Regions from separate parts of the Sphingopyxis fribergensis genome, predicted to be linked through region 3. Evidence: riboswitches for the same ligand, from Rfam matches in the RefSeq annotation. Region 3 holds a riboswitch; each other region holds the start of a gene.
What was found. A riboswitch is a leader RNA that binds a small molecule or an ion and turns the genes downstream of it on or off. The one in region 3 is predicted to bind cobalamin.

Region 1 (3,271 bases), 2.2 Mb from region 3:
CTCCGCCCGGCGAAAGCTGGCGCGCGGTCGAGGATGGCACAATTGCCTTGGGCGGCAAGCTGCCGGTCAACCCTTCGGGCGGCCTGATCGGGCTCGGCCATCCGGTCGGCGCGACCGGGGTGCGGATGCTGCTCGACGGTTGGCGGCAGGTTACCGGCAACGCCGGCGACTATCAGGTCGAGGGCGCTCATAACTTCGCGACCTTCAACGTCGGGGGCAGCGCAACAACATCCGTCAGCTTCGTCGTCGGCGTTTGATCATTTGAACGTCTATCTTTACGACGCCGTCCGCACCCCGCGCGGCAAGGCGCGACCTGATGGCGGCCTCGCTGGGCTGAGCCCGCAGGAATTGGTACGACAGCAGGCCGCCGCGCTCGCGGCGCGCTGCGGCGATGTCGCGGCGACGCCCGATGCCCTGCTGCTTGGCTGCGTCACGCAGAGCGGCGCGCAGGGCGGACATATCGCGATGCTGGCAAAGCTGCATGCGGGCCTGCCCGACACGACGGCGGCGCACAGCATCAACAATTATTGCGCGTCGGGCCTGTCTGCGATCGGTCAGGCGGTCGCCAGGGTCGCGAGCGGCGAAGCGACGCACATTCTCGCGGGCGGGGTCGAGTCGATGAGTGGCGCGCCCTTTCTCGGCGATCGCGCGGATTTCTACACGAACGACGAACTGCCGCCGCGCGCGCGCTTCATCCCGCCCGTTCTCGCTGCCGATCGCCTTGCAAATGCCGAAGGCATCGGCCGCGCCGAACTCGACGCCGTCGCGCTCGCTTCGCAGCAAAAGGCAGGCGCAACCGAAAACGACGCCGCGCTCCAAAAATCGCGGATCGCAACCGGGCCGCTGGCGGGCGAAGAATGCATTCGCCCGCAAACCACGGCGGAATCGCTGGCCGCCGCGCCGCCCGCGTTCGGCGAATTGCAGCAGCAATATGCCGGCGCGCTCGAAGACGTGACGTTCGAGCCGCTCCACGGTATCGCGCATGCGCCGCCGATCTGCGACGGCGCAGGCCTTGCACTGGTCGGCGGTGAAGGGCTTGGCCCCTCCCCGCGCGCCCGCGTGATCGCCTTTGCCGAAAGCGGCGGCGATCCGGCAGCGTCGCTGACCGCGGGTTTTGCCGCAATGGACAAGGTGCTGGCGCGCGCTGGGCTGACGCTCGGCGACATGGACCGCATCGAATTCATGGAAGCCTTCGCCATCACCATCGCCAAATTCCATCGCGACCGAGACGCCGACCCGACGCGAGTCAATGTCAGCGGCGGACATCTAGCCAAGGGGCATCCGATGGGCGCGAGCGGCGCGATCCTGACGTCGACCTTGCTCGACGCGCTCGACGCGTGCGGCGGTCATTATGGCCTTATCGTGCTGACCGGCGCGATGGGGGTCGGCGCGGCGATGATCGTCGAGCGCCAATAGCCATTGCGAAAAAGCGCGGCTGCGCTATGGGCGGGCGCGTGCGGGGCTTGCCCTGCGCATGATCGCGCCGGTGCCCGAAAGGGCTTAAAATGGGAACGCGGTAACGGGGTTAGTCCTGAACCCCCGAAGCCGAGGCTGTCCCTGCAACTGTAAGCGGCGAGCGAGATGCACCGGTCCGACGTTTTCGGATCAGCCACTGGGGTCACCTGGGAAGGCGTGCATCGAGCCCTGACCCGCGAGCCAGGAGACCTGCCGGCGTGGGTCGCTCAATGCCAAGGCCCAGGGAAAGGCCGCGGCACGGAGGTTTCCGTCGAGCGACGACCAAGCGGCTGGAGCCGCTTCGGTGCCGGGGCCGCAGGCATTACGCCACTTGCGACGCCAGCGCCGGTCGATCGCGTCCGACGCATCGGCAGGCTCCGCCTTCGTTGCCGGCGTGCGGGGGCCTCCCATGTTGAAATTCACGACCCTATCCTTGATCGCACTGACGGCGGCGACGCCCGCTTTCGCGCAGACCGGCGACGATATCGTCGTCACCGCGTCGGGCATCGAACAGCCCCGCGACGAGGCGGGGCAAGCGATTACCATCATCGACGCCGATACGATCGAGACGCGACAGTCGGTCGACGTCGTCGACCTGCTCGCCACGACCCCGGGGGTGCGGTTCAGCCGGACGGGCAGCATGGGATCGGTGGCGAGCATATCTTTGCGCGGCGCGGAAACGACGCAGACGCTGGTGCTGATCGACGGCGTCAAGGTCAACGACCCGAGCGGCATCGGCGACGGATATGATTTCGGTCACCTGCTGACCGGCAATATCGACCGGATCGAAGTGCTGCGCGGGTCGAACTCGGTCGTGCACGGCAGCCAGGCGATCGGCGGCGTCGTCAGCCTGACGACCGCGACCCCGGCCGAGGGCTTTGCCGGCAATGCGTCAGCGGAATATGGATATAGCGATACGCTCGCCGCCAAGGCCGACGTGTCGGGCACCGCCGGACGCATCGCGGGCGGCATCGGCGGCGCCTATTTCCGCACCGACGGTATTTCGTCGGCCGCGACCGGCACCGAGAAGGACGGCTACAAGAATTTCGCCGGCAATGCGCGGTTGAAGGTCGCGTTCAGCGACGCGCTGAGCCTCGACCTGCGCGGATATTATATCAACGCCGACCTCGATTATGACAGCTTCTTCGGCGCGCCGGCGGACAGCGCCGACGTCGCGAAGCTCGACCAATATGTCGGCTATGCGGGGCTGAATCTCGGCCTCTTCGACGGCCGCTTTACCAGCCGCGCGGCGGTGACCTGGATGCGAAACGACCGCGACTATTATTTCGTGCGCGGCACTGCGCCCGACTATGGCTATTCGGGCACCAATTTGCGCTTCGAATATCAGGGCGTGGTGACGCCCGTCGAACAGGCCAAGCTGATCTTCGGTTACGAGCATGAACGCCCCGATTATGATTTCTTCGGCTTTGGATCAACCGACAGCCAGCGCGCGAACATCGACAGCGTCTATGCGCTGGGCATCGTCCAGCCGTTCGCCGGACTGTCGGTGACGGGCGGCGTCCGTCATGACGATCACAGCCAGTTCGGCGGCGCGACGACATTCGGCGCCAATGCCAATTATTCGCCGAATGAGGGCGCGACCAATGTGCGCGCAAGCTATGGCGAGGGATTCAAGGCGCCGTCGCTTTACCAACTGTACGACGCTTTCAGCGGCAATGCGACGCTGCGCCCCGAACGGTCGAAAAGCTACGACATCGGGATCGACCAGAGCCTGGCGGACGGGCGGGCGCTCGTCTCGCTCACGGCGTTCCTGCGCGACACCACCGACCAGATCAATTATGACAATGCGACCTTC
Region 2 (3,271 bases), 2.3 Mb from region 3:
AAGATCCGAACTTCGACAATGGCGATTATGAGCCCTGGGCCGCCTATGGCCGTTCGAAGACCGCGAACATCCTCTTCGCGGTCGAGTTCGACCGCCGCCACAAGGCCCGCGGCGTGCGCGCCACCGCGCTCCACCCAGGCGGCATCCACACCGAGCTCGCCCGCCACCTCGACGACGGCGCGATCGAGGCGCTGCTCGAACAGATCAACGCGACCGCGAGGGAAGCGGGCGGCGAGGAATTCGAGTTCAAGTCGATCCCGCAGGGCGCGGCCACCTCGGTCTGGGCCGCGGCGGTCGCCGATCCGGCCGAGGTCGGCGGGCGCTATCTCGAGGATTGCCACGTCGCCGAACTGGCCGACGACGATGGCCTGCGCGCCGGGGTCCGCGCCTATGCGATCGACCCCGACAACGCCAAGGCGCTGTGGGCAAAGAGCGAGGAGATGGTCGGCGAGCGTTTCTGACGCCTCGACAATGACAAGCGAGCGGGCGGCCATGCGCCGTCCGCTCTGCGTCGTTCTAGTCGACGACCCAATAGTCGGCGGCTCCGCCGGGTTCGAACCCGCGGCGGCAAATCACATTTCCATCGTGCGTCAGTTCCGCCCACGCCCCGATCGGCTCACGCTCCATCATCACCAGCGCCGCCGAGACATCTTCCGCCTCGAACGCGACCCGCTTTTCCATCCCGAACCAGGCATCCTGGTATCGCAGGACAAAGGTGGTCAAAGCCGGGGTTTCCGGGCGCGGCAGACAGTCACATTCGCCGTCGCTGGAGCCGCTGGGATAGTCTTGGGGGAGCTTCATGGGGAGACCTTCGGTGGGGGAAACGAAGGGGGCAGTCCCGACGGCCTGTTCGGCCGTGACCGCCGCCAGGGCGAAAGGATTTTGGTCGGCGATGCATCTCCTGCGCCCCGCGGGCGTGCGAACGGCACCGCGAAAAGCGACGCAAGGCGTCCGAAAACTATGCCATATCATTGCCATACGCCCCGGCATCGGCCCCTTTCCGTTCGACGGGCCGCCCGTTCGAATCGACAAACGACTTGACGATTGCATCGCGAGCAGCAGCCTCCGATCAGATATAAAGAATTCTTTATATCTGTATTGACACGCATCGCCGCTGCGCTATGTTCCAGGCTGTCGAGGTTCTCCGCGCCCGTTGCACGGCATGGAGCTAAGACGGGAAGCCGGTTCAAAGCCGGCGCTGCCCCCGCAACTGTAAGCGGTGAGCGATGGTCGCTACGTGTCACTGGTCCGGCAAGGGATCGGGAAGGCCAGACCACCGCGTCGATCCGTGAGCCAGGAGACCTGCCTCGTCAGATACGTCCTCCGGCGGGGTGTCCGGTCAGGCCGCATGCATGGCTGCGCCCGACCTTGCTTCGTGGGCGTCGACGCGTGCCTGCTCGTCTGCCCGGCGCCTTGCCCCTTGCAAGGTGTTTAAAAATGACTGTCAGCGTCGCCACCCTCGGCTTCCCCCGCATTGGCCTTCGCCGCGAACTCAAATTCGCACTCGAAAGCTATTGGGCGGGCAAATCGACCCTCTCCGAATTGCAAATCTCGGCCGCGGGCCTCCGCGCCCTGAACTGGACACGGCAGAAAGCGCTCGGCGCCGACATCCTGCCCTCGAACGACTTCTCGCTCTACGACCATGTTCTCGACACCAGCGCAATGATCGGCGCGGTCCCCGCCCGCTTTGACTGGGACAGCGACACCGTCGATAGCGACCTTTATTTCGCCATGGCCCGCGGCGCCCAGGGCCCCTCAGCGTGCGGCCACAGCCACGACACTACCGCACAGGAAATGACAAAATGGTTCGACACCAACTATCATTTCATGGTCCCCGAACTCACCGCGGGCCAGACGTTCAGAATCGCGTCGACCAAGATTTTCGACGAATTTGAAGAAGCGAAGGCGCTCGGTTACACCACCCGTCCCGTCCTCCTCGGCCCCGTCTCCTATCTGATGCTCGCCAAGGGCAAGGCGGTCGAACCGCTCGCGCTGCTACCGCAGCTCCTCGATACCTACGCCGAAATCCTCGCCCGCCTCGCTAAGGCCGGCGCCGAATGGGTCCAGATCGACGAGCCCTGCCTCGTGCTTGATCTCACCACCGAACAGCGCACCGCATTCGAACGCGCCTACGCCCGCCTCGCCACCCGCGGGCCCAAGCTCATGCTCACCACTTATTTCGGCGGCCTGGGCGACAATCTCGACCTCGTCGCCGATCTGCCCGTCCACGGCCTCCACCTCGACCTCGTCCGCGCGCCCGAGCAGCTCGAACCGGCCGTGGCAAAGCTCCAACCGCACGTCCTGCTCTCGCTCGGCGTCATCGACGGCCGCAACATCTGGCGCTCCAACCTCCCCGACCTCTATTGGCGCCTCAAGGAACTCGCCGGCAAACGCGACCTCATCCTCGCGCCGTCCTGCTCCTTGCTCCACACGCCCGTCGACCTCGCGCTCGAAACCGGCCTCGACCCCGAAATCGCCCAGTGGCTGAGCTTCGCGGTGCAAAAAATCGAGGAACTTGCCGCGCTCGCCAAGGCGCTGAACGAAGGCGAGGACGCCAGTTTCGCTGCCTTCTCCGCCTCGCGCATCGCCGCAGTCGCGCGCCAGACCTCGGCGAAAATCCATAACGCCGAAGTCGCTTCTCGCCTTGCCGCGCTCGACGAACGCGCCACCCACCGCACCTCGTCCTTCGCCGCGCGCCGCGAAGTCCAGCAAGCCCGCCTCGCCCTCCCCGCTTACCCCACCACCACAATCGGCAGCTTCCCGCAGACCCCGGAGGTTCGCAAGGCCCGCTCCGCGCACATCAAGGGCGAGATCGACGACGCCGCCTACGAACAATATCTCCGTGTCGAAACGCGCGCCGCGGTCAAATGGCAGGAGGAGATCGGCCTCGACGTCCTCGTCCACGGCGAGTTCGAGAGGAACGATATGGTGCAATATTTCGGTGAGCAACTCGCCGGCTTCGCCTTCACCCGCGCCGGATGGGTACAGAGCTATGGCTCGCGCTGCGTCCGCCCGCCAATCCTCTACGGCGACGTCTCGCGCCCCTATCCCATGACCGTCGATTGGTGGCGCTATGCGCAGGAACAGACCGACAAGCCGATGAAGGGCATGCTCACCGGCCCCGTCACCATCCTCAACTGGTCGTTCGTCCGCGACGATCAGCCGCGCGAGACGAGCTGCCGCCAGATCGCCCTCGCGATCCGTGACGAGGTGCAGGACTTGGAGGCTGCCGGCGCCGCGATCATCCAGATCGACGAGGCCGCGCTCCGCG
Region 3 (3,271 bases):
CGACGCGCTGGTCGCCCCGGCGCGCGCGTTGAACAAGGATCGTTTCTTCACCTACATCACATCGATCGCCGAAGAAAATGCCTTCTTTTCCAACGGATCGAGTGCCGGTTTCGGGGTCCGGATGACCTATGACGCCGTGGACCAGCGCATACTCATCGCCGAAGCCTATGAAGGCGCGCCGGCCTTTGCCGCGGGAATCGACCGCGGCACCGCGATCGTCGCGATCGGCACCAACAGCAGCAACCTCCGGACGGTCGCGAGCATCGTGAACGCCGAGGGAACCGCCGGCATCACCAATGCGCTGGGCCCGAACGACCCGGGGGTCAGCCGCGTGCTGCGCATCACCGATGCCGCAGGCACCCGCGACGTCACGGTGGCGAAGGCAGACTATTCGCTGGACCCGATTTCCGACCGCTATGGCGCGAAGATCATATCCGAGGGTGGGCGCAGCTATGGCTATCTCAACCTGCGCACCTTCATCGCGTCGGCCGACGACCAGCTGAAGGCGGCCTTTGCCGATTTCGGCGCGCAAGGCGTGACCGACATCATCGTCGATTTCCGATATAATGGCGGCGGCCTCGTTTCGACTGCCAATCTGATGGGCGACCTGATGGGCGCCAATCGCGCGGGGCAAATCTTCTCGCAGACTCGTTTTCGCCCAACCAAATCCGCCGAAGATGATGAGCATCGCTTCGCGCCCGTAGCGCAATCGATCGCGCCGACGCGCATCGCGTTCATCGGCACCGGATCGACCGCATCGGCGAGCGAACTCGTGATCAATTCGATGCTGCCGTACCTCGGCACCAATATGACGCTGGTCGGCGGCAACACCTATGGCAAGCCGGTCGGCCAGATCGCGCTCGACAAGGCCGAGTGCGACGACCGCATGCGCGTAGTCGCCTTCGCGACGGTCAATGCGACCGGCGCGGGCGATTATTATGACGGACTAGCACCGAAGATCGCGAACAGCTGCGCCGCGGGCGATGATCTGAGGCTCCCGCTCGGCGACGCGCGCGAAGCGTCGGTCAGCGCCGCAATCGACTTCCTTGCCGGCCGGGCCTGCCCCACGCGGATCGCCGATGCCAGCGCCGGCGCGTCGGCGCAGCGCCGCAGCGCGCCAGTGTTAGCCAAACCCGAAATGCTGGTCCCCGACCGGCCGAGCGCCGCACAGCGCGAACTGCCCGGGCTGTTCTGATCGCGCACCTGCTGCATCGCAACAATTGACCGCGCCCCGATAATAGGGCTATCGGCCGCGGCAAGCGACAGGTTCCCCGCCGACGGGGACTAAGAGGGAACGGGAAAACCCCGGCTGCCCCTGCAACTGTACGCGGCGAGCCATCGGCCACTTGCCATTGGGATTCCGGTCCCGAGAAGGCGGCCGACCGGCGCTGACCCGCAAGCCAGGAGACCTGCCCGTCGCCGTCGTCTTTCGACCGGACAGGGTGTGCCGGGCGGACGGGGGTAAACCCGCATGACGACAAGCTTGGCCGCGTTCGCGCGCGGGCTCGATGTCGTGCGTCCCCACTGGACTACCGCATCGATTCCGCGCGCGTGGGCGGCATTGTCGATGGGTTGTTTTCATGTTCAGAATATTTTTCCGAAGTTCTATCTGCCTCGCCGCCGTCGCGGCATCCTCTGCCGCGTCCGCCGACGAGGCGTCCACCGCGCACGCCGTTGCCGCCGACGGCGACAGCATCGTCGTCACCGCGACGCGCGCACCGCTGACCCTCGACGAGATCCCGTCATCGGTCGCCGTGCTCGACAAGGCGGCAATCGACCGCGCGCAGGATATCGGCGTCACCGAATTGCTGCTCCGCACGCCGGGGATCAGCATCTCGCGCAACGGCGGTTATGGCACGTCGACCTCGCTGCGCATCCGCGGCGCCGAATCGGAGCATAGCGTCGTCGTGATCGACGGAGTGAAGCTCAACGATCCGTCGTCGACCGGCGGCGGCTTCAACTTCACCAATCTGCTCGCGGGCGATATTTCGCGCATCGAGGTGCTGCGCGGGCCGCAGTCGATCCTTTGGGGCAGCCAAGCAATCGGCGGCGTCGTCAACGTCGTGACCGCCTCGCCCGAAAAGGCGCTCGAAGGCAGTTTCGACCTCGAGGCCGGGTCACGCCAAACGGTCAGTGCGCGCGCCGCAGTCGGCGGCCGCACTGGTCCCTTGCACTGGCGCATCGGCGGCCAGCGTTTCACCACCGACGGCATTTCATCGCACGCCAAGGCGTTCGGCGGGACTGAGCGCGACGGCTATCGCAACAGCAATGTTTCGGGCCGCGCCGAACTCGCGCTCGCCGACAATGTCAGCGCCGAGGTGCGCGGCACTTATTCGAGCGGCCGGGTCGAATTCGACGGCTTCAACACCGACAGCAATGATTATGGGCAGAATAAGGAGTTCGTCGGTTACGCGGGGCTGAATGTCGACCTCGTCGGCGGACGCTTCCGCAACCGCATCGCTTACGCCTACACCGACACCAATCGCGACAATTTCAACCCCGACCGCGCGCGTCCGCGCAGTTTCGAGGCCGACGGCAAGAACAAGCGCTGGGAATATCAGGGCAGCTTCGACGTCAGCGATCGCATCACCGCGATCTTCGGGGTCGAGAATGAGCGTTCGGACTTCCGCAGCCGATCGCCCTCGGCATCGCTGGCAACCCCGCTCCCGGCTTTCGTGCGCGGCAAGGCCGAGATTACCAGCGTTTATGGCCAGCTCAGCGTCGAGCCGATCAGCGGGCTGACGCTGAATGGCGGTGTCCGCTACGACGATCATGACCGCTACGGCGGGCAGACCTTGTTCGCCGCGGGCGGCGTGTGGCGGCTGCCGACGGGAACCGTGCTGCGCGCAAGCTATGGCGAGGGGTTCAAGGCGCCGGGGCTTTACCAGCTGTTCAGCGAATATGGGAATATCGGGCTCGACCCCGAGGAAGCGCATGGCTGGGAAGCGGGTATCGAGCAGCATCTGTTCGATCGCAAGCTCGTCGTCGGCGCAACCTGGTTCGACCGTACGACGACCAACCAGATCATCTACAATGGCTGCTCGGCGCCCTCGACCGACCCGATGTGCTTTGTTCCCGGCAGCAACCCGCCCAATCCACGCTTCGGCTATTATCTGAACGTCGCGCGCAGCGAAGCGCATGGGGTCGAGGCGGTCGCCGCGATGACCCTCGGCGGACTGCGGCTGGACGGCAATTATAGCTGGATCGTCGCCGAAGACCGCTCGCCGGGCGCCAATTTCGGCAACTGGCTGCCGCGCCGTCCGCGCAATAT

Region 1: another riboswitch for cobalamin. It lies ahead of SKP52_RS12630 (TonB-dependent receptor plug domain-containing protein); the one in region 3 lies ahead of SKP52_RS23170 (TonB-dependent receptor plug domain-containing protein).
Region 2: another riboswitch for cobalamin. It lies ahead of metE (5-methyltetrahydropteroyltriglutamate--homocysteine S-methyltransferase); the one in region 3 lies ahead of SKP52_RS23170 (TonB-dependent receptor plug domain-containing protein).

The regions. Positions count from the first base shown of each region.
Region 1 covers NZ_CP009122.1:2,736,142-2,739,412, forward strand. Annotated here, with positions in the region: gene SKP52_RS12615 (acetyl-CoA acetyltransferase) at 1-257, shown strand, start outside; gene SKP52_RS12620 (acetyl-CoA C-acyltransferase) at 262-1,416, shown strand; cobalamin riboswitch at 1,468-1,687, shown strand; gene SKP52_RS12630 (TonB-dependent receptor plug domain-containing protein) at 1,865-3,271, shown strand, end outside.
Region 2 covers NZ_CP009122.1:2,609,826-2,613,096, forward strand. Annotated here, with positions in the region: gene SKP52_RS12050 (SDR family NAD(P)-dependent oxidoreductase) at 1-461, shown strand, start outside; gene SKP52_RS12055 (hypothetical protein) at 517-801, opposite strand; cobalamin riboswitch at 1,121-1,324, shown strand; gene metE (5-methyltetrahydropteroyltriglutamate--homocysteine S-methyltransferase) at 1,438-3,271, shown strand, end outside.
Region 3 covers NZ_CP009122.1:4,936,935-4,940,205, reverse strand. Annotated here, with positions in the region: gene SKP52_RS23175 (S41 family peptidase) at 1-1,195, shown strand, start outside; cobalamin riboswitch at 1,248-1,431, shown strand; gene SKP52_RS23170 (TonB-dependent receptor plug domain-containing protein) at 1,581-3,271, shown strand, end outside.